Regions from separate parts of the Streptomyces sp. NPDC051133 genome, predicted to be linked through region 3. Evidence: riboswitches for the same ligand, from Rfam matches in the RefSeq annotation. Region 3 holds a riboswitch; each other region holds the start of a gene.

Evidence for each region. A riboswitch is a leader RNA that binds a small molecule or an ion and turns the genes downstream of it on or off. The one in region 3 is predicted to bind thiamine pyrophosphate.
Region 1: another riboswitch for thiamine pyrophosphate. It lies ahead of AB0N17_RS04430 (cytosine permease); the one in region 3 lies ahead of AB0N17_RS16930 (thiamine ABC transporter substrate-binding protein).
Region 2: another riboswitch for thiamine pyrophosphate. It lies ahead of thiO (glycine oxidase ThiO); the one in region 3 lies ahead of AB0N17_RS16930 (thiamine ABC transporter substrate-binding protein).

Annotation. Positions count from the first base shown of each region.
Region 1 covers NZ_JBFBBK010000003.1:14,292-20,497, forward strand. Annotated here, with positions in the region: gene AB0N17_RS04420 (VOC family protein) at 40-429, opposite strand; gene AB0N17_RS04425 (TetR/AcrR family transcriptional regulator) at 514-1,296, shown strand; TPP riboswitch at 1,534-1,629, shown strand; gene AB0N17_RS04430 (cytosine permease) at 1,619-3,013, shown strand; gene AB0N17_RS04435 (serine protease) at 3,096-5,129, opposite strand; gene AB0N17_RS04440 (peroxidase family protein) at 5,131-6,206, opposite strand, start outside.
Region 2 covers NZ_JBFBBK010000045.1:38,964-45,169, reverse strand. Annotated here, with positions in the region: gene pknB (Stk1 family PASTA domain-containing Ser/Thr kinase) at 1-1,899, opposite strand, end outside; gene AB0N17_RS34300 (thiazole synthase) at 2,004-2,798, opposite strand; gene thiS (sulfur carrier protein ThiS) at 2,802-3,002, opposite strand; gene thiO (glycine oxidase ThiO) at 3,017-4,177, opposite strand; TPP riboswitch at 4,174-4,285, opposite strand; gene AB0N17_RS34285 (hypothetical protein) at 4,339-4,689, shown strand; gene AB0N17_RS34280 (FAD-dependent oxidoreductase) at 4,722-5,954, shown strand; gene AB0N17_RS34275 (Rv2175c family DNA-binding protein) at 6,111-6,206, shown strand, end outside.
Region 3 covers NZ_JBFBBK010000014.1:125,955-132,160, reverse strand. Annotated here, with positions in the region: gene AB0N17_RS16940 (ABC transporter ATP-binding protein) at 1-819, opposite strand, end outside; gene AB0N17_RS16935 (iron ABC transporter permease) at 819-2,420, opposite strand; gene AB0N17_RS16930 (thiamine ABC transporter substrate-binding protein) at 2,477-3,550, opposite strand; TPP riboswitch at 3,634-3,742, opposite strand; gene rlmN (23S rRNA (adenine(2503)-C(2))-methyltransferase RlmN) at 3,766-4,872, opposite strand; gene AB0N17_RS16920 (hypothetical protein) at 5,009-5,323, opposite strand; gene AB0N17_RS16915 (hypothetical protein) at 5,543-6,067, shown strand.

The DNA of each region.
Region 1 (6,206 bases), on a different contig from region 3:
CGTCTTCGGCATGGGCCCGGGCGCGGCGCCGCAGATGTCTCACCGGGCGGAGGCGGCGTTCCAGTCGACCAGCTGGACGATCACGCCGTTCGGATCGCGCACTTGGAACGCGCGCTCGCCCCACTCTTCCTCCGTCATGGGCATGGTGATCGTGACGCCTTCGGCGCGCAGGCGCTCCAGTTCGTCTTCCAGGTGGTCGACGGTGAAGGCGAGGATGAGGCCGGCGGCGTGGTCGTCGCGCTGGTCCGCCGGGAGGGTGTCCAGTCCCCGGCGCAGGAAGATGACGTTCATCCCCGCGTCGTCGCGGCCGAGGGACGCGAAGCCGTCGGCGGCCATCTCCTCGCGAAACCCGAAATGTCGCTGCAGGAAGGCACTGGAGGCCTCGACATCCTCGACGTTGAGCGACACGGCACTGGAGGTGATCTTCACTGGTGCTCCCTCGGCTCGATTCTCTGTACGCAGTACAATGTACATTGTACATTGTACGCCGAATCGGTGGGAGAGACTTGCCCCGTGCCGACAGAACGAACGAGCGCGGGCGACCCGGCCCGCACACTGCAACTGCTGTGGCGTGACCTCGCCCCTGCGGGCGGCCGCGGGCCGCGGCGCGGGCTGAGTATCGACACGGTGGTCGAGGCGGCCACCGCCATCGCCGACAACGAGGGCCTGGACGCCGTGACGATGCGCCGCGTGGCGAAGGAACTCGGCGTGGTACCGATGACGCTCTACACCTACGTGCCGGCCAAGGCCGAACTTCTCGACCTCATGCTGGATGCCGCCTACGCCCGCATGCCCCGACCGGACACGGCCGGGCTGTCCTGGCAGCAGCGCGTCACCGCCGTCGCCGACGAGAACAGAGCACTTTTCGAACGCCACCCCTGGGCCGCGGCCGTCTCCACCTCCAGGCCCCCGCTGGGACCGGGACTGATGGGGAAGTACGAGCACGAGCTCTCCGCGTTCGAGGGCCTCGGGCTCAGCGACCTGCAGCTGGACGACTGCCTGAACCACCTGCTCACCTTCGTACAGGCATCAGCCCGCGCCGCCGCCGACGCCCGATCCGCCCGCCACGACAGCGCCATGAGCGCCCAGCAGTGGTGGCAGGTCAACGCCCCGCTGCTCGCCCGGGTCCTCGACGCGAACGCCTACCCGACGGCCGTCCGCGTCGGCACGGCGTCAGGCACCGCACACGGCACCGCCTACGACCCCGACCACACCTACGCGTTCGGCCTGCGCCGCATCCTCGACGCGTTCGCCGTCCTCATCGACCGCAACCGAAACCCCGACACCGCCGGCTGACGCCACACCCGGAGCCGGGGCAGGCCGGCGCCGCGGGCGCCGGGCTCGTGGCGGAGCGTTCGGGGTATCCGTGGGCGTTCGCCCTGACCGCCCTGCCGGGGTCGAGCCGGGTCCTCGCAGCGAAACCGCCGACGCCCTGGTACCGATTCCGAAGTCACGCGGTCACGCGGTGCGACAGATCCTCCCGCCCCGGCCCTGGCCGGAACCGGTCACCGGAACGGGCTATTCTGGCCGGCGTACCTGGACACGGGGTGCCCCCGCACGGGGGCTGAGATCACACCCGTTGAACCTGAACCAGTTAGGACTGGCGGAGGGATGTCGTATGTCGTTGCCGTATGCCCATGAAGAGACGACCGTCGCCGAAGCGCGGGGCGTCTTCGACGGCCGGATGCCGACGGCCCCCGGGGACCTGCGGGTGGAGGCGCGCGGCATCACGCCGGTGCCCGAGGACGCTCGCTACGGCAGCCCCCGGCGGCTGTTCACCGTGTGGTTCGCCCCCAACCTGACCATGACCGGCGTGTTCACCGGCACCGTCGGAGCGGCCCTCGGACTGGACTTCGCCACCGCGCTGCTCGCCGTGGTGCTCGGCACCCTGCTCGGCGCCGTGCCCACGGCCTACCTGGGGACCTGGGGCAGCCAGACCGGGGCGGGCCAGCTGCCGCTGGCGAGGCTGGCCTTCGGACGGGCCGTCGCTCTGCCGGGCGCCCTGCAGTGGCTGTCGTCCATCGCCTGGGACGCGCTGATCGGTCTGTTCGGCGGGGACGCGCTGGCCCAACTGTTCGGCTGGCCGTTCTGGTTGGGTGTCCTGGTGATGCTGGCGGCCCAGGGGGCGCTGGGCGTGATCGGTTACGAGGCGATCCACCGCCTGCAGACGGTGATGACCTTCGCGCTCGCCGCCTCGCTCGTCGCGTTGGCGGTGAAGCTCACGCACGGCACCCAGCCCGCGACGGCCGCGACCGCGCACGGCGCCGACCGGGCGGGCGCGTTCGTGCTGACCTGCACCGTCGCGCTGAGCCTCGCCCTCTCGTGGGCCCCCTACGCCAGCGACTTCAGCCGCTACCTGCCACGGACGGCGTCCCGTCCGCGCATGTTCTGGTACACCCTGCTCGGTGTCGGCGTGTCCTTCGTCGCGGTGCAGGCGCTCGGCCTGTGGGGCGCCGCGCAGTTCACCGACCAGACCGCCCGTGGCGTGGACCGGCTGCTCGGGGGCGGCGCGCTCGGCGCGTTCGGACTCCTCGCCGTCGCTCTCGCGGCGCTGTGCAGCAACGCCATGAACGACTACAGCGGATCGCTGGCGCTGCAGACCGTCGGCGTGCGGCTGCCGCGGCCGGTCGCCGCCGCGCTCGCCGCGGTGCTCGGTTTCCCGCTGGTGCTCTGGATGCACGCCGCCGACACCACCGCCCGCTTCCAGAACGTGCTGCTGTTCGTCGGCTACTGGATCCCGGCGTTCGTCGCGATCGTGATCGTCGACTGGGTGGCCCGCAAGCGGGCGCGCGGCGGCCGCCCCGTCGACCTGACGGCGGAGGAGGCGCAGCCGTGGTGGCCGGCTCCCACGGCCTTCCTCGTCGGTTTCGCCGTAGCGGTGCCGTTCATGAGCACCAGCCTGTATGTGGGCCCGGTCGCGCGGGCCCTGCACGGCGCCGACCTCGCCTACCCGGTGGCGTTCCTCGCGGCGCTGCTCGTCTACACGCCGTTGCGCGTACGGCGCCGCGCCTGACCGCGCCCGCTCCTCGGAGCAGTACTCGATCTCGCTCCCGTCGTCCTCGAAGCCCTGGTCGATCGACTCCCGGCTACGGCGATCAGCCGGGCTCGAGGTGGGCGCCTATCTCGCCGGCGACCTCGGGGTGGGCGAGATACTCCATGATGTTGTGGGCCTTGTCGCGGGCGTTGACGACGGCGACGTCGGTCACTGTGCCCGCCCATTCGTCGGCCAGCGGGCACCCGATGGTGACCGCGTCCGACGGGTACCACGCGTTCAGCCAGTCCGTCACCGTGTCGGGGCGCTTCGGCCCGTCGATGAGCAGCCTCTTGTACACGCTGTCCAGTCCCAGCGGGCTGCCCACCGTGGTGAGGTGGATCGTGCGCATGGTCGGCGAGAGCCGGGTGGTGAGGTCCATGCCGACCACCGTGCCGAGGCTGTGGCTGACGAGGATCACCTCCCCGTCCTGCGGGAACGTCTCCAGGACACCGTCCAGGACGGCGTCCCTGACGCCGTTCCGGTCGTCGAGGTACGCGGCCACGTCCTGGAGGACGAGGGCGATGGTCAGGGCATCGAGGTCGCTCCTGGCGGCCAGCCAGCTCAGCTGCCGGTGGAGGTGCCCGACGACGTCCCCCGGCGCGATCCGCTCGGCGTCCGGCTGCCTCTCCCGCGGGACGTTCCATCGGACGGCGGCCTCACCGATCATCTCCTCGTACACCGCTCGGGCCGTGGGCGACGCGGGAGCCGCTGCCTCCACCGGGGAGAGGCCGGTGGTCCCGGTGGCACGTGCGACGGCCTCCCGTGCCGGGAGCGCCTGCACCAGTCGGTCGCCGTAGTACGGGAACCAGGCATCGGCCGGGTCGATCGGCGGGAGTCCGGCACGGACGAGCCCCTGGTCGAGGCCGGCCGTCCACTCACGGCGCAGGGTTTCCGGGTCCTTGCCCTGCTGGGAGCGCCCGTGCAGGAAGACCAGATGGCGCTCACCGCCGAACGCGCCCTCCCGGGCACGCAGGCCCGTGTGCCTCACCGCCGTCGCGGCGGCCGGTGACGGTACGGCGGCCGCGGGCGCCCGGACCGGCGCGGCGGACTCCGCCGGACCGAGGCCCAGCCCGGACTCGGCACCCATGTCCGCCAGCGGGCCCGACGGGGTGCCGGGTGGCAGCTGTGCGAGGTGCCGCAGGATGGAGCTGATCCGTACGCCCTCGTTGGAGACCCAGTCGACCGCGTCGTCGCCGTCACCCGGCTGCCACAGTTGCCCGTCACTGCGAAGGACACGCCCCTGGTCGTCGGTCTTCGGCACTCCGCTGTGATGCAGCGCGACGACCTCCCACTGATCGTTGAAGACCGGGGAGCCGGAATTGCCGGGCTCGGTGTCCGTCCGGTACTGGAGGAAGTCGTCGAGCCGCACCTGGAGCAGGTTGTCGCGGACGGCGATCTCCTTCAGGCGCCCCATCGGATGGCCGATCACGTTGACCGGCTCGCCGATGACCAGCTTGCCCGGTTGGGCGCTGAGCCGGTTCCAGCCGAACGTCTCGCCGGGCGGCCGCCCACCCGCGTCCGGCGCGACCAGTACCAGGGCGAAGTCCAGGCGTTCGTCGGCCACGAAGAACGCGTCCGGGTCCAGCTCCAGCCGCACCGACGCCTGCGGCGTGTTGTCGACGGTGACCTGGGCGTCGAACTCGACGAAGCACCGCCCGGCGGTCTCCGCGTCGGTGAGCACGTGATGGTTGGTCATCAGCAGGCTCGGCGACACCAGGAAGCCGGTGCCCAGCGGGAGTTCCCTGCCGTTCTCCCGTACGGAGATCCGGGCGACGGTTCGCGCCGCCCGCGCACCACGCGGCAGGAAGCTCCACGCCTGCAGGTCCTTGGACACCCCGAGGATGCGCTCGTAGGCGTCGGGGGCGGTCAGCGGCTCCGCGCGCACGGCCTCCACGGCCATGGCGGCCGGCACCGCGTGCCGGTCCAGCAGCCGCCTGGCGCGCGCGGCGAGCGCCTGCCGCGAGTCGGGAAACGGTACGCCGGCGTCCAGCTGCCGTTCCACGGCCGTGCGCTCGTCGCTGGTCGCGCGGTACCGGTCGGCGGCCGCGGCGACCTGGCGTGCGCGCTCCTGTCCTGTCCGTTCGGTCGTCCGCATCTCAGGTCTTCCTCGGTGCGGCGCTGTGCCACGGTACGAAGGCGTTGGACAGCCCGGACAGGGCCGTACGCAACTCGGGGTGGTGGCGCAGCAGGACGGTGATCATGCTGTTGTCGTCGATCCAGGCCATCCCGGCCTTGGAGTAGACCTCCGGGGTGTAGTGGGTGGTGAAGAACCGGTCGCTGTTCAGCCGGCGCGACGCCATGAGGATGAAGATGCGGAACGCCGTGTCGCTGAAGGCGAATCCGGCCGGCAGTTTCTCGGCGTACAGGCCGACCATCAGGTCGACCTTCTCGATGTCGCCGCCGTAGAGCCTCTCGATCCGCCCGGCCCACGCCGGATCGTGCGCCAGTTCCGCGAAGCTCTCCGCCGGCTTGAGCCGCAGCAGCCGCCGGAACTCGTTGTACCGGGGCACTCCCAGTTCCCGGGAGCGCAGGATGTCGGTGGCAGCGAGGTCCTGCAGCTGTCCGTCCGGCCGCTCGAACTCCTGCAGGAACTTGGGGAAGTTGTGCAGGGTGACCAGTCCGGGATGCAGCGTGCCGAAGCTGTAGAGCAGGTCGGCCATCTCCGTGGTCTCCAGGAACTTCAGCGCTCCCGGGCCGGCGATGTCGCGCAGGGTGCAGTGGCGCAGGGTCGTGTCGTCGGCGACGGCGCGCAGGTGCCAGTCGTCGCGGATCAGCGGGTGCATGCGGTACACCGCGACGAACTCCTCGGTGAGGGCGTACGGGACGCCGTAGTGATCCGTCTCGCCACCGGGGATGCCGCTGATGACCTCGCTGTCGCTGATCCGCCCGAGCAGGTCGTGGACGCGCTCCTCGGCGATGCCCCACCAGTTGGCGCGCAGCGCCTTGACCGTCGTGGGGTGGCTGATCACGGCCGGTGTCCACTCCACGGTGTGGATCTTCGCGAGGAGCGCGGAGTTGACGAGCCGGGCACGCTGGAACAGTTCCTCGTCGCTCCAGGACGGGCTGGCGCCGTGGAGGTGGTCGCAGATCGCGTTGTGCTCCCGGGTGAACAGGTCCTGCATCATGGCGAGGCCCAGCCAGAAGCCGGGAACGCGTGTGGGGTCCTGGGACG
Region 2 (6,206 bases), on a different contig from region 3:
CGTGACGGTCGACCCCTTGGGCGCCGTGTCGCCGCCCTCCACCGACTGCTTCTTCACGGTGTCGCCGAACAGCCCGAGCAGCCCGCGGTCCTCGTCCACCTTGAACCCGGCGCCCTCCAGCGCCTTGTGCGCGTCGTCGACGCTGTCGCCGACCACGTCCGGCACCTCGACCATCTCGGGGCCCTTGGACAGCGTCAGCGTCACCGTGTCGCCCTCGGCGGCCTGGCTGCCGTCGCCCGGGCTCTGCCGCGCCACCTCGCCCTTGTCGTACTCGGAGTTGACCTGCTGCGGGGCGATCTTCACCTTCAGCCCGGCGTCGGTCAGATCCTGCCGGGCACTGTCCAGGTCCTCCCCGGTGACGTCCGGCACGTCGACCGGGCTGCCCTTGCTGACGGTCAGCGCGATGGCCGAGTCCGCGTGCCGCCGGGTGCCCGCCCGCGGGGTCGTGCCGATCACGGAGCCCTTCGGGACGTCCTCGCTGAACTGCCGGGTCACCATGCCCGGCTCCAGGCCGTCCGCCTTCAGCCGCGCCCGCGCCTGGGCCAGCGGGCGGCCCGCCACGTCCGGCACGTTCACCATCTCCGGGCCGAGCGAGATCGTCAGCGTCACCGAGTCGTGGTCCCGGATCCGGGCGCCCGACGCCGGGTCGCTGCCGATGACCGTGCCCCGCCCGACCGTGTCGTTGTACTCACGCTTGACCCGCCCGGCCTCCAGACCGGCCGCCTTCAGCCGTGCCCGCGCCTGCGCCTCGCTCTTCGACAGCAGCGGCGGCACCTTCGTGAACTGGCCGGAGTTGATGTACCAGACCCCGGCGCCCAGGCCGAGCACCAGCAGCACGGCGACCACGACGGCCGGCACCAGGCGCCGCGGCCGCCGGTCCGGCGCCGGCGGGGCCTGGAGCCGGCTGGTGCGCAGGACGCCGTCGGCGGGCTCGTCCTCGCCCACGGGCAGCGGGCGGGGCACTGTGAGCGAGCGCGGAATCACGCTCGTCCGGTCGTCGGCGTTGTCGTGGTCCGCGGCCAGGGCCTGCGGCGGCAGCGCGTCCAGCTGGACGTCGCTCAGCGCCTCGCGGGCACCCCGCACCTGGGCGAGCAGCGCCACGGCGTCCTGCGGCCGGACCTCAGGGGTGCGCGCGGCGGCCGACGCGACCAGCTCGTCCAGCTCGTACGGCAGCCCCGGCACCAGCGCCGAGGGCGACGGCACGTCCTCGTGGATGTGCTTGTACAGCACCTGGGCGGGGGAGTCCCCGGAGTGCGGCTTCCCGCCCGTCAGCATCTCGTAGAGCACGACACCGCACGCGTACACGTCGACCCGGGGGTCGGCGGTGCCCTGCTCGATCTGCTCGGGCGCCAGGTACGACACGGTCCCGAGCACGGCACCCGTCGTACTGGTCACCGTGTCCACGGACCGCACCAGCCCGAAGTCGGCGACCTTGACCCGGCCGTCGTCCCCTATCAGCACGTTCTCGGGCTTCATGTCGCGGTGCACGAAACCGGCCCGGTGCGCGGCACCGAGCGCGGCCAGCACCGGCTCCAGGATGTCCAGCGCGGCCCGCGGCTGCAGCGCGCCCCGCTCCCGCAGTACGTCCCGCAGGGTGCACCCGGCGACGTACTCCATCGCCAGGTACACGTACGACCCGTCGGTGCCCTGGTCGAAGACCTGGACGACATTGGGGTGGGCCAGCCGGGCGACGGACTTCGCCTCCCGGATGAACCGCTCCACGAAGGAGCCGTCGGCCGCGAGCGTCGGGTGCATCACCTTCAGCGCGAGAACACGGTCGAGGCGGGTGTCCAGGGCCCGGTAGACCGTGGCCATCCCGCCGACCGCGATCCGTGCGTCGACGCGATAGCGGCCGTCGAGCACCTGCCCGACGAGGGGGTCCTGAAGGGTCGTATCCACGCAGGGGAGTCTACGAGGGACGACCGACAGTGCCGCGCGTTGCGCCGTTCGGGGGGCGGAATGCAGCAGAGCTGTGACTCTCGTGCGATCTGTCACTCATGTGATCAGAAGGCCGGGCGTTCCGGATCCAGGTGGGCGCGGCCCTCGGCGGGCGAGGAGGCCTCGGCGAAGTGCCGCCGCGGGATCCGCCCCGCCAGCCGGGCCAGCCGGCCCGCCTCCACCGCGTGCCTCATCGCGGCGGCCATCGTCTCGGGCTCCTGCGCGCGCGTGACGGCGGAGGCGAGCATCACCCCCGCACAGCCCAGCTCCATCGCCAGTGCCACGTCCGAGGCCGTACCGGCCCCCGCGTCCAGGATCACCGGCACGCGCGCGTGCTCCACGATCAGCTGGAAGTTGTGCGGATTGCGGATGCCGAGCCCCGAGCCGATCGGCGAGCCCAGCGGCATCACGGCCGCACAGCCGACGTCCTCCAGCTTCCGCGCGAGCACGGGATCGTCGTTGGTGTACGGCAGCACCGTGAACCCGTCGTCCACGAGCGTCTCGGCCGCCTCCAGCAGCTCCACCGGGTCCGGCAGCAGCGTCCGCTCGTCGGCGATGACCTCCAGCTTGATCAGGTCCGTGCCCAGCGCCTCCCGGGCGAGCCGCGCGGTCAGCACGGCCTCCCCGGCGGTGAAGCAGCCCGCCGTGTTCGGCAGCACCCGGATGCCCAGCTTCTGCAGCACCGACAGCACCGAGCCGTGCACGGAGGGGTCCACCCGGCGCATCGCGACCGTGGTCAGCTCCGTACCGGAGGCGAGCAGCGCCCGCTCCAGCACCTCCAGGCTGGGCGCGCCGCCCGTGCCCATGATCAGCCGGGACGAGTAGGTCGTACCCCCCAGCACCAGGGAATCGTCGGCCATGGCTCAGCCTCCTTGAACGGCGGTGAGGACTTCGACGCGATCACCCTCCGCGAGCGCGGTGGAGGCCCACTGCGCGCGCGGGACGACGGTCTCGTTGACGGCCGCGGCCACCCCGGAGGGCGCCGGGGTGAGGGTCGTCACGAGCGAGTCGAGAGGGGTGCCCGGGGCGATCTCCCGGCGCTCCCCGTTGACGGAGATCGAGATGGTGACGGACATGCTCATGCGGACTGCTCCAGGAGTACGGCGCCGAAGCGCTGCGGGGTGAACGGGCGGGCCTCCTCCGGCAGCGCACCGCCGGCCAGCACCTGCGCCATGACGTCCCCGGTGACGGGCGTGAGCAGCACCCCGTTGCGGTAGTGCCCGGTGGCCAGCAGCAACCCGGCCAGGCCGGACGGGCCGAGGAGCGGCGCGTTGTCGGGGGAGCCGGGGCGCAGCCCGGCCCGGGTCTCGGTGAGCGGCAGCTCGGTGATGCCCGGCACCAGCTCATGGGCGTCGCGCAGCAGCTCGTACACGCCGCCCGCGGTGACCGTCGTGTCCCAGCCCAGCTCCTCGCTGGTGGCGCCGACGACCAGTTCGCCGTTCTCCCGGGGCACCAGGTAGACCTGGCCGCCGCGGACCACGGCCCGCACCGTCCGGCTCAGGAACGGCGCGAACCGTTCGGGCACCGTCAGCCGCAGCACCTGCCCCTTGACCGGCCGCACCGGCGGCACCAGGGCCTCGGGCACGCCCGCCAGCCGTCCGCTCAGGCTGCCGGCCGCGAGCACCACCTGCCCGGCGCGCAGCCCGGTGCCGTCCGCGGTGGTGACCCCGGCGGCCCGGCCCGCCACCACGTCCAGCCGCTCGGCCCACGCCCGGTGGAACACCACTCCGGTCCGCTCGCACGCGGCCACCAGGGCCGCCGCCAGCCGGCGCGGGTCGATCTGGTGGTCGCCGTCGACCCGCAGCCCACCGCGCACCCCGGGCGCCAGCATCGGCTCCAGGCGCCGGCACTCCCGCCCCGACAGCCACTCGGCGTCGAGCCCGCAGCGCTGCTGGAGGGCGTGCAGTTCCCGCAGGTGGGCACGGTCGTCGGCGTCGAGCGCGACCGCGAGGGTGCCGCTGCGGCGGTAGCCGAGGTCGTGCCCGGTCAGTTCGGTCAGCTCGGCCGCGAAGTCCGGATAGCGGCGGGCGGACTCCAGGTTCAGGGCGAGCAGCCGCTCCTCGCCGTAGTGCAGTTCGGAGACCGCGGCCAGCATCCCCGCCGCGACCCGTGCGGCCCCGCCCCCGGGCTCGGGGTCCACGACGGCCGTGGCGAGCCCGCGCTGCGCGGCGCGCCAGGCCGTGACCAGACCGATGATTCCGCCCCCGACGACGAGGACGTCGGACGTGCGTGACGACATGGGCGTCAGCCCCTCCCTTCGCCGGCATGACCCGGATCAGGTTCGTACGGTCGGAGGCCGCCAGCCTCCCTCTCAGCCCGGTGCGTCCGGGCTCCCGCGAGTGCTTGTACGGTGGCCACCCTAGCCCGCCCCGCTCGCCGCCCGTAAGGGAGCCCCTCGCCGTGCCCCGTTCGCTCGACGGACTGATCCTCGCCCCCGTGGCGGACCAAGCCCCAGGTCAGGTGGGTACCGGAACCCGGTTCGCGTACCACGAGAAGGACGGCGAGATCTGGGCCGGGTACGCGGGCGGCGACGTCGTGCGCGGCCATCTGATCGGCACGCGCGCGGGGGACCGGCTCGACTTCCGGTACGTGCAGTTGCGGACCGACGGCACGACGGCCTCCGGGCACTGCGTGTCGACGGTCGTCGAACTGCCCGACGGTCGCGTGCGACTCGAGGAGGACTGGCAGTGGGAGTCGCGGCCCGGTAGCGGGACGAGCGTTGTGGAACAGGTCACCGAGCACGCCCCCTGACTGACAGTCCGTCACGTGTCTATGGTGATCAGGTGAGCGAGCAGACAGCGGAACAGGGCACGTCACAGGCGCGGCGCGCGGTCGTCGTCGGCGCGGGCATGGCCGGGGTGCAGACCGCGGTCGCCCTGCGGGAACAGGGCTTCACGGGCACCGTCACCATCATCGGCGCCGAGCCGCACCAGCCGTACGACCGGCCGCCGCTGTCGAAGGCCGTCCTGCTCGGCAAGGCCGAGGACTCCGCCTTCGAGGTCGACTTCGAGTCGCTCGGCGTCGAGCTGCGGCTCGGCTGCGAGGTGCTGGGCCTGCGCCCCGCCGCGCACGAACTGGACACCGAGGCGGGTCCGGTGCCGTACGACGTCCTGGTCCTGGCCACCGGCGCCGAGCCGATCACGCTGCCCGGCACCGAGGGCGTCCCCGGGGTGCACCTGCTGCGCACCCTGGACGACGCCGAGCGGCTGCGGCCGGTGCTCGCCCGGCAGCACGACATCGTGGTCGTCGGCGCCGGCTGGATCGGCGCCGAGTTCGCCACCGCCGCGCGCGAGGCCGGCTGCGCGGTGACCGTCGTGGAGGCCACCGACCGGCCGCTCGCCGGCGCCCTGCCCGCCGAGGTCGCCGCCCCCATGGCCGGCTGGTACGCCGACGCCGGCGCCGAGCTGCGCACCCACGCGCGCGTGGAGCGCGTCGAGCCCGGCGCGGTCGTGCTCGACGACGGCACCCGGCTGCCCGCGGGCGCGGTCGTCGTCGGCATCGGCGCCCGCCCCGCCACCGCCTGGCTGGCCGGTTCCGGCATCGAGCTGGGCCCGCACCACGAGGTCCTCGCCGACGCCCACCTGCGCACCAACGTGCCCGACGTGTACGCCGTCGGCGACTGCGCCTCCTTCCCCTCGGCCCGCTACGGCGAGCGGCTGCTCGTCCACCACTGGGACAACGCCCTGCAGGGGCCGCGCACGGTCGCCGCGAACATCCTCGGCGAGACCCCGGCCGCCTACGACCCGGTGCCGTACTTCTGGTCGGAGCAGTTCGGCCGGTTCGTGCAGTACGCCGGTCACCACGCCGCGGCCGACCGCACGGTGTGGCGCGGTGACCCGTCCGGCCCCGCCTGGACGGTCTGCTGGCTCCGTGAGGGCCGCCTGGCGGCCCTCCTGGCGGTGGGCCGCCCGCGCGACCTGGCCCAGGGCCGCCGCCTGATCGAATCGGGCCGCGGCATGGACCCGGAGGCGCTGGCGGATCCGGGACGGCCCCTGAAAGAAGCAACGGCCACCTGATCGGCGCCACCGGAGGACAGCCGTCCCCGGGGGCGAGGGACAGGTCGATGCCGGGGCGTGACCGGCCACGACAGTGCTGCAGCCGGACGACGACCCGTCGCGGCACCCGGCGGAGCGGATCGCGGCCGAACCGGCGGAGCGCCTACCCTTGGTGCCGTGACCGAGATTGACGCAAAGATCGATGCTCTCGTCCCCGCCTGGCTCACCCTCCCCGACATCGCCGAACAGTTCGGCGTCGAGGTGACGCGTGTG
Region 3 (6,206 bases):
GGCGGGCCGGACCAGGAGCGTGCGCTCCCCCTGCGCGGAGCCGTCGGGCACCGGCAGCTTGCCCCAGGGACTGTCGGCGGCCGCCCCCACGACCGTCGCCGGAATCACGTTGGAGAACCCGAGGAAGCGGGCCACGAACGCGTCGGCGGGCCGCTGCCAGACCTCCAGGGGCGTACCGGACTGCGCGATCCGCCCGTCCCGCATCACCACCACCCGGTCGGCCAGCGCGAACGCCTCACCCTGGTCGTGCGTCACCGCGAGCACGGTCGTCCCCAACCGGCCGAACAATTCCCGCAGTTCGACCACGAGCCGCTCCCGGAGCGAGCGGTCGAGCTGGCCGAGCGGCTCGTCCAGCATCAGCAGCCGCGGCCGGGGCGCGAGCGCGCGGGCGAGGGCCACCCGCTGCTGCTCACCGCCGGACAGCCCGGCCACGGCCCGCCGGGCGGCCCCGGGCAGCCCGACCAGCTCCAGCAACTTCCCCACCGCCGCGTCCCGTTCCCCCTTGGCCACGCCGTGCATCCGCAGCCCGAAGGCCACGTTGGCGCCGACGTCCCGCTGCGGAAAGAGCTGGTGGTCCTGGAACATCAGGCCGACGCCCCGCCGGTGCGCGGGCACGCCGGACTGGTCGCGGTCGTCCAGCAGCACCCGCCCGGAGTCGAGGGGCTGCAGCCCGGCCACGGCCCGCAGCAGGGTCGACTTCCCGCTGCCGCTGGGCCCGAGGACGCACACCACCTGGTGCTCGGCGACATCGAGGTCGACGGCGTCAAGCACGGCCCGCCCGCCGAAGCGCACGGTCGCGGCCTTGAGCCCGAGCAGCATCAGAACTCCCCCGTCCGGTCGATGCGCAGCCGCTCCAGCAGCAGCAGCGCGGCGGCGCACACCACCATCAGAATGGTCGAAAGGGCCATCGCCTGGCCGTAGTTGAGGTCTCCGGGGCGGCTGAGCAGCCGGGCCACGGCGACCGGCAGCGTCGGGCTGTCGGGCCGGGCGATGAACACGGTCGCCCCGAACTCACCGAGCGACACGGCGAACGCGAACCCGGCCGCGACCAGCAGCGCCCGCCGCACCAGTGGCAGGTCCACCTCGCGCCACACCCGCCAGGGCGACGCCCCGAGCACGGCGGCGGCCTCACGCAGCCGTCCGTCGACCGCACGCAGCACCGGCAGCATCGTCCGTACGACGAAGGGTGCGCCGACCAGCGCCTGCGCGAGCGGCACCAGGAACCAGGACTGGCGCAGGTCCAGCGGCGGCTTGTCGAGCGCGATCAGGAAACCGAAGCCGACGGTCACGGCGGACACGCCGAGCGGCAGCATCAACAGCGCGTCGAAGCCCCGTACCAGCCGCCCGGCGTCCCGGCGGGCCAGCGCGGCGGCCGCGAGACCTCCGATCACGAGGGCGATCGCGGTGGCGGCGACGGCGTACTGCAGCGAGGTCCACACGGCGTGCACGGGCGGCACCAGGAACGTACCGCCGTCGGCGTCCGTCAGCGCCCGGTAGTAGCCGAGGCCGGGCGCGTCGAGGGAGCGCCGGACGAGCACGGCGAGCGGCAGGACGAGCAGCAGCGCGATGGTGACGAGCACCCCGGCGAACAGCGCCCACTGCCCGGCGCCGCGCGGCCGGCGCGCGGTCGACTCCGGGGCCACGAGCCGCAGGGCGCCCTCCCGCCGCCGTACCGTCCAGGCGTGCACGACGAGGATCGCGCCGACGGCGGCGAACTGGACGAGGGTGAGGACGGCGGCCGTCGACAGATCGAGAACCTCGGAGGTCTGCCGGTAGATCTCCACTTCGAGGGTGGAGAAGGTGGGACCGCCGAGGATCTGCACGATGCCGAAGGAGGTGAAGGTGAACAGGAACACCATCAGCGCGGCGGCGGCCACGGCGGGCGCGAGCGCGGGCAGGGTCACCTTCCGCCAGGCTCGCAGGGGCGAGGCGCCCAGCACCCGGGCGGCCTCCTCCTGACGGGGGTCGAGCTGGGCCCACAGCCCGCCGACGGTCCGCACGACGACCGCGTAGTTGAAGAAGACGTGGGCCGTCAGGATCGCCCACACGGTGGTGTCCAGCCGTACGCCCCACAGCCGGTCCAGCAGCCCGCCGTGCCCGACCAGCGCCAGGAAGGCGCTGCCCACGACGACGGTCGGCAGCACGAACGGCACGGTGACCACGGCCCGCAGCAGCTGCTTGCCCGGGAAGTCGAGGCGGGCGAACACGTAGGCGGCGGGCAGCGCGAGCACCAGGGTCAGCGCGGTGGAGGCGAGCGCCTGCCAGGTGGTGAACCACAGCACGTGCCGGATGTCCGGCTGCGTGACCACGTCCACGATCCGCCCGAACCGCCAGACGCCGTCGGCCTTCAGCCCGCGCGTGACGATCGCGGCGACCGGCCAGGCGAAGAACAGCGCGAAGAACGCGACGGGCAGGGCCATGAGCCCGAGCCGCGCCGCGTTCCCCGTGCGGCTGCCCTCGCGCGGGGCGCGAGGGGCTACTTCAGTACGAGCGAGGTCCACGACTTGACCCACTGGTCACGGTTGGCGGCGATCCTGCCGGGCGCCATGGTCTCGGGGTGCCGGGCGGCCGGACCGAACTCGGTGAACTCGGCGGGCACCGCGGCGCCCTGCACCACCGGGTAGACGTACATCTTCAGCGGCATGTCCTCCTGGAACTCCTTGGAGACCAGGAAGTCGACGAACGCCTCGGCGCCCTTGGGGTTCTTCGCGTGGGCGAGCACCCCGGCGAACTCGATCTGCCGGAAGCAGGTGCCGGTGGCGATGCCGGTCGGGGCGGTGGCGGGCCGCTTCTCGGCGTAGATCACCTCGGCGGGCGGCGAGGAGGCGTACGACACCACGAGCGGGCGGTCGCCGCCGGCCTTCTTGCCCCCGGTGGAGCCGGAGAACTCCTGGGAATAGGCCTGCTCCCAGCCGTCGACCACCTTGACGCCGTTGGCCTTGAGCTTCTTCCAGTAGTCCTGCCAGCCGTCGTTCCCGAACTGCGCGGCGCTGCCGAGCAGGAAGCCGAGGCCGGGCGAGGAGGTGGCCGCGTTCTCGGTGACGAGGAGGTTCTTGTACTGCGGCTTCACCAGGTCGGCGAAGGACTGCGGCGGGGTCAGCCGGTGCTTGCCGAACCAGGCCTTGTCGTAGTTGACGCAGATGTCGCCGTAGTCGACGGGCGTGACCCGGTGCTTGTCCTTGTCCAGCTGGTAGGGGGCGCCGACCTTGTCGAGGCCCTTGGCCGTGTACGGCTCGAACAGCCCGTTGTCGAGGGCGCGGGAGAGCAGGGTGTTGTCGACGCCGAAGAAGACGTCGCCCTGCGGGTTGTCCTTGGTCAGGATGGCCTTGTTGACGGCCTGGCCGGCATCGCCGTCGTTGAGGACCCGCACCTTGTACCCGGACCGCTTCTCGAAGTCCCGCAGCACGTTCTTGGAGACGGCCCACGAGTCGTGGCTGACCAGGGTCACGGTCCGGGAGTCCGCGGACGACGTGCCCTCGCCGGAACCGCACGCGGACAGGCCCATCAGGCCGAGCCCGACCGCCACGGCCACGAAGGTCTTGTTCTGCACTGGTTGTCCTCCTGGGGGTTGGCCAGGAAGAGACGCGGCCCTGCCCGGCCTTTCCGTACGGCAGGCCGGGCAGGGCGCAACAGCTTGAGTGATGACCGAACTTCCTACCCAGAATGACCTGGGCGAGGTTCAGAGGGTCTGCGGCCCTGTCCGCCGCACTCTCAGCGCTGTGGCGCTCCCCTGTCGGAATATGAAGATGTGTGGACCCGGCCAGATTACCGCTCGGTGGCGGCGAGCTGACCGCAGGCTCCGTCGATCTCCTGACCACGGGTGTCCCGGACGGTGACCGGCACTCCATGGGCCGCGATGGCCTCCACGAACGCCTTCTCGTCCTCGGGCCGCGAGGCGGTCCACTTCGAACCCGGCGTCGGGTTCAGCGGGATGAGATTGACGTGCACGGGCTTGCCCTTGAGCAGCCGCCCGAGCCGGTCGCCTCGCCACGCCTGGTCATTGATGTCGCGGATCAGCGCGTACTCGATCGACAGCCGCCGCCCGCTCTTCTCGACGTACTCGAACCCGGCGTCCAGCACCTCGCGCACCTTCCACCGCGTGTTCACGGGGACGAGGGTGTCGCGCAGCTCGTCGTCGGGGGCGTGCAGGGAGATCGCGAGCCGGCACTTGAAGCCCTCGTCGGCGAACCGGTGGATGGCCGGCACGAGCCCGACGGTGGACACGGTGATCCCGCGCTGCGACAGGCCCAGCCCGTCCGGCGTGGGATCGGTGAGCGCGCGGATCGCACCGACGACCCGCTTGTAGTTGGCGAGCGGCTCGCCCATCCCCATGAAGACGATGTTGGACAGCCGCGCGGGCCCGCCGGGCACCTCTCCGTCCCTGAGCGCCCGCATCCCGTCGACGATCTGGTGGACGATCTCGGCGGTGGACAGGTTCCGGTCCAGCCCGGCCTGCCCGGTGGCACAGAACGGGCAGTTCATGCCGCATCCGGCCTGTGAGCTGATGCACATGGTGACCCGGTCCGGGTACCGCATCAGCACGGACTCCACGAGGGTCCCGTCGAACAGCCGCCACAGCGTCTTGCGGGTGGTGCCCTGGTCGGTGGACAGATGCCGTACGACGGTCATCAGCTCCGGGAACAGCGCTTCCTGCAGCCTGCCGCGCGACCCGGCGGGGATGTCGGTCCACTCCTCCGGGTCGTGCGCGTACCGCGCGAAGTAGTGCTGCGAGAGCTGCTTGGCACGGAACGGCTTCTCCCCGGCCTCGGCGACGGCGTCCTTGCGCTCGGCGGGCGAGAGATCGGCGAGATGCCGCGGCGGCTTCTGAGCTCCGCGCGGGGCGACGAAAGTGAGTTCTCCGGGCTTAGGCATGGCGTTACCAGTGTCGCAGATCAAATTCGGTGACCTGCGGCTGCCGCATGCTACGACTGTCGTCAGTAGGCGTCACCGGTCACTGCTGAGCGGCCTCGGACGGCCCAGCGACGGCCCAGGCACGGCCCGACGACGATCACTCGTCGGCTGCCCGCCACTCGTCGAGGCGGACCCTGACCTGGTGATTGTCGGCGTGCCAGAAGACCTCACCACTGACGATGGCCCCGAGGGCCGGGAGGTCCATCCCCTGCGGCATGGACGTGATCTCGGCCAGCGCTATGGCGTTCGGCACGCCATCCATACGCAGGAAGACGCCGAAGGGCTGCCGACCGATGACTTCCCCGGTGATGTGGGTCCCCACGGGCAGTGCCGCGACGGTTGCCGGCCAGCTTTCCAGCACCGTGTCCGCAGCCGGCGCTTCGGGGCCCGTGGGCCACGCGTACTCATCCATCGCCGGATCATGACATCGCGAGCGATCAAGGGCTTAGTACTCCGGCTGTAGATCGTGATCTTCGTAGTACGCGGTCGTCCGGGCCGTCTCTCGTCCCGGGTTGGTCCGACTGGTCGGATCTGACGGTGGGTCGCGCCGGGACGTTCCGGGCGGCGGCACCGCCGAGGTTATGAATGCGGCACCTGACCATCCACGAGCATCAACCTCAGGAGCCACACGATGCGCCCCATCAGAGCAGCCTGTCTCGGCACGGCCACTGCCCTGGTCACCCTTCTCGCCTGCACCCCTGTCGCGTCCGCCGCGACGAACACCGACTCCGCCCACGCCAAGGGCGGAGACAAGGTCATCACACTCATCGGCCATCTCGCGCAGCAGTCGCGCTTCCCCGTCAACCCCGGCGGCCCCGCCGCCCAGGGCGATCGGACCGTGGTCCGCTCGATCCTCTTCGACGAGAACGACAAAATCCAGGTCGGCGAAACCGACGGCTTCTGCACCACCACCACGGTCGAAAATCGCGGAGCGGAGGAGTGCGTCGTGACCTACAAACTCCCGGGCGGCCAGCTCACCGCGCAGGGGATGGTCTTCCGCATTCTCAACGCGCAGGGCGGCGTCGCGGTCCCTCCCCCTTCGTTCGACAACGCGATCACCGGCGGCACCGGGGTGTTCGACCAGGCTCGTGGTCAGGTCCACGCCGACACGATCGGTACGGGCACCAGGCGCTTCACCATCGACCTCGACCGCTAACTGCCCCTGCTCCCGCCCGATGAGAAGGCTGGGCCGTCCACGGCACGAGCCGACTCGCATACTGTCTCCCGGTTCGGCTTGCCCCCGTCAACGGTCTCGATCCGACACACAGAGTCAGAGACCATTTTCAGGCCTTGAG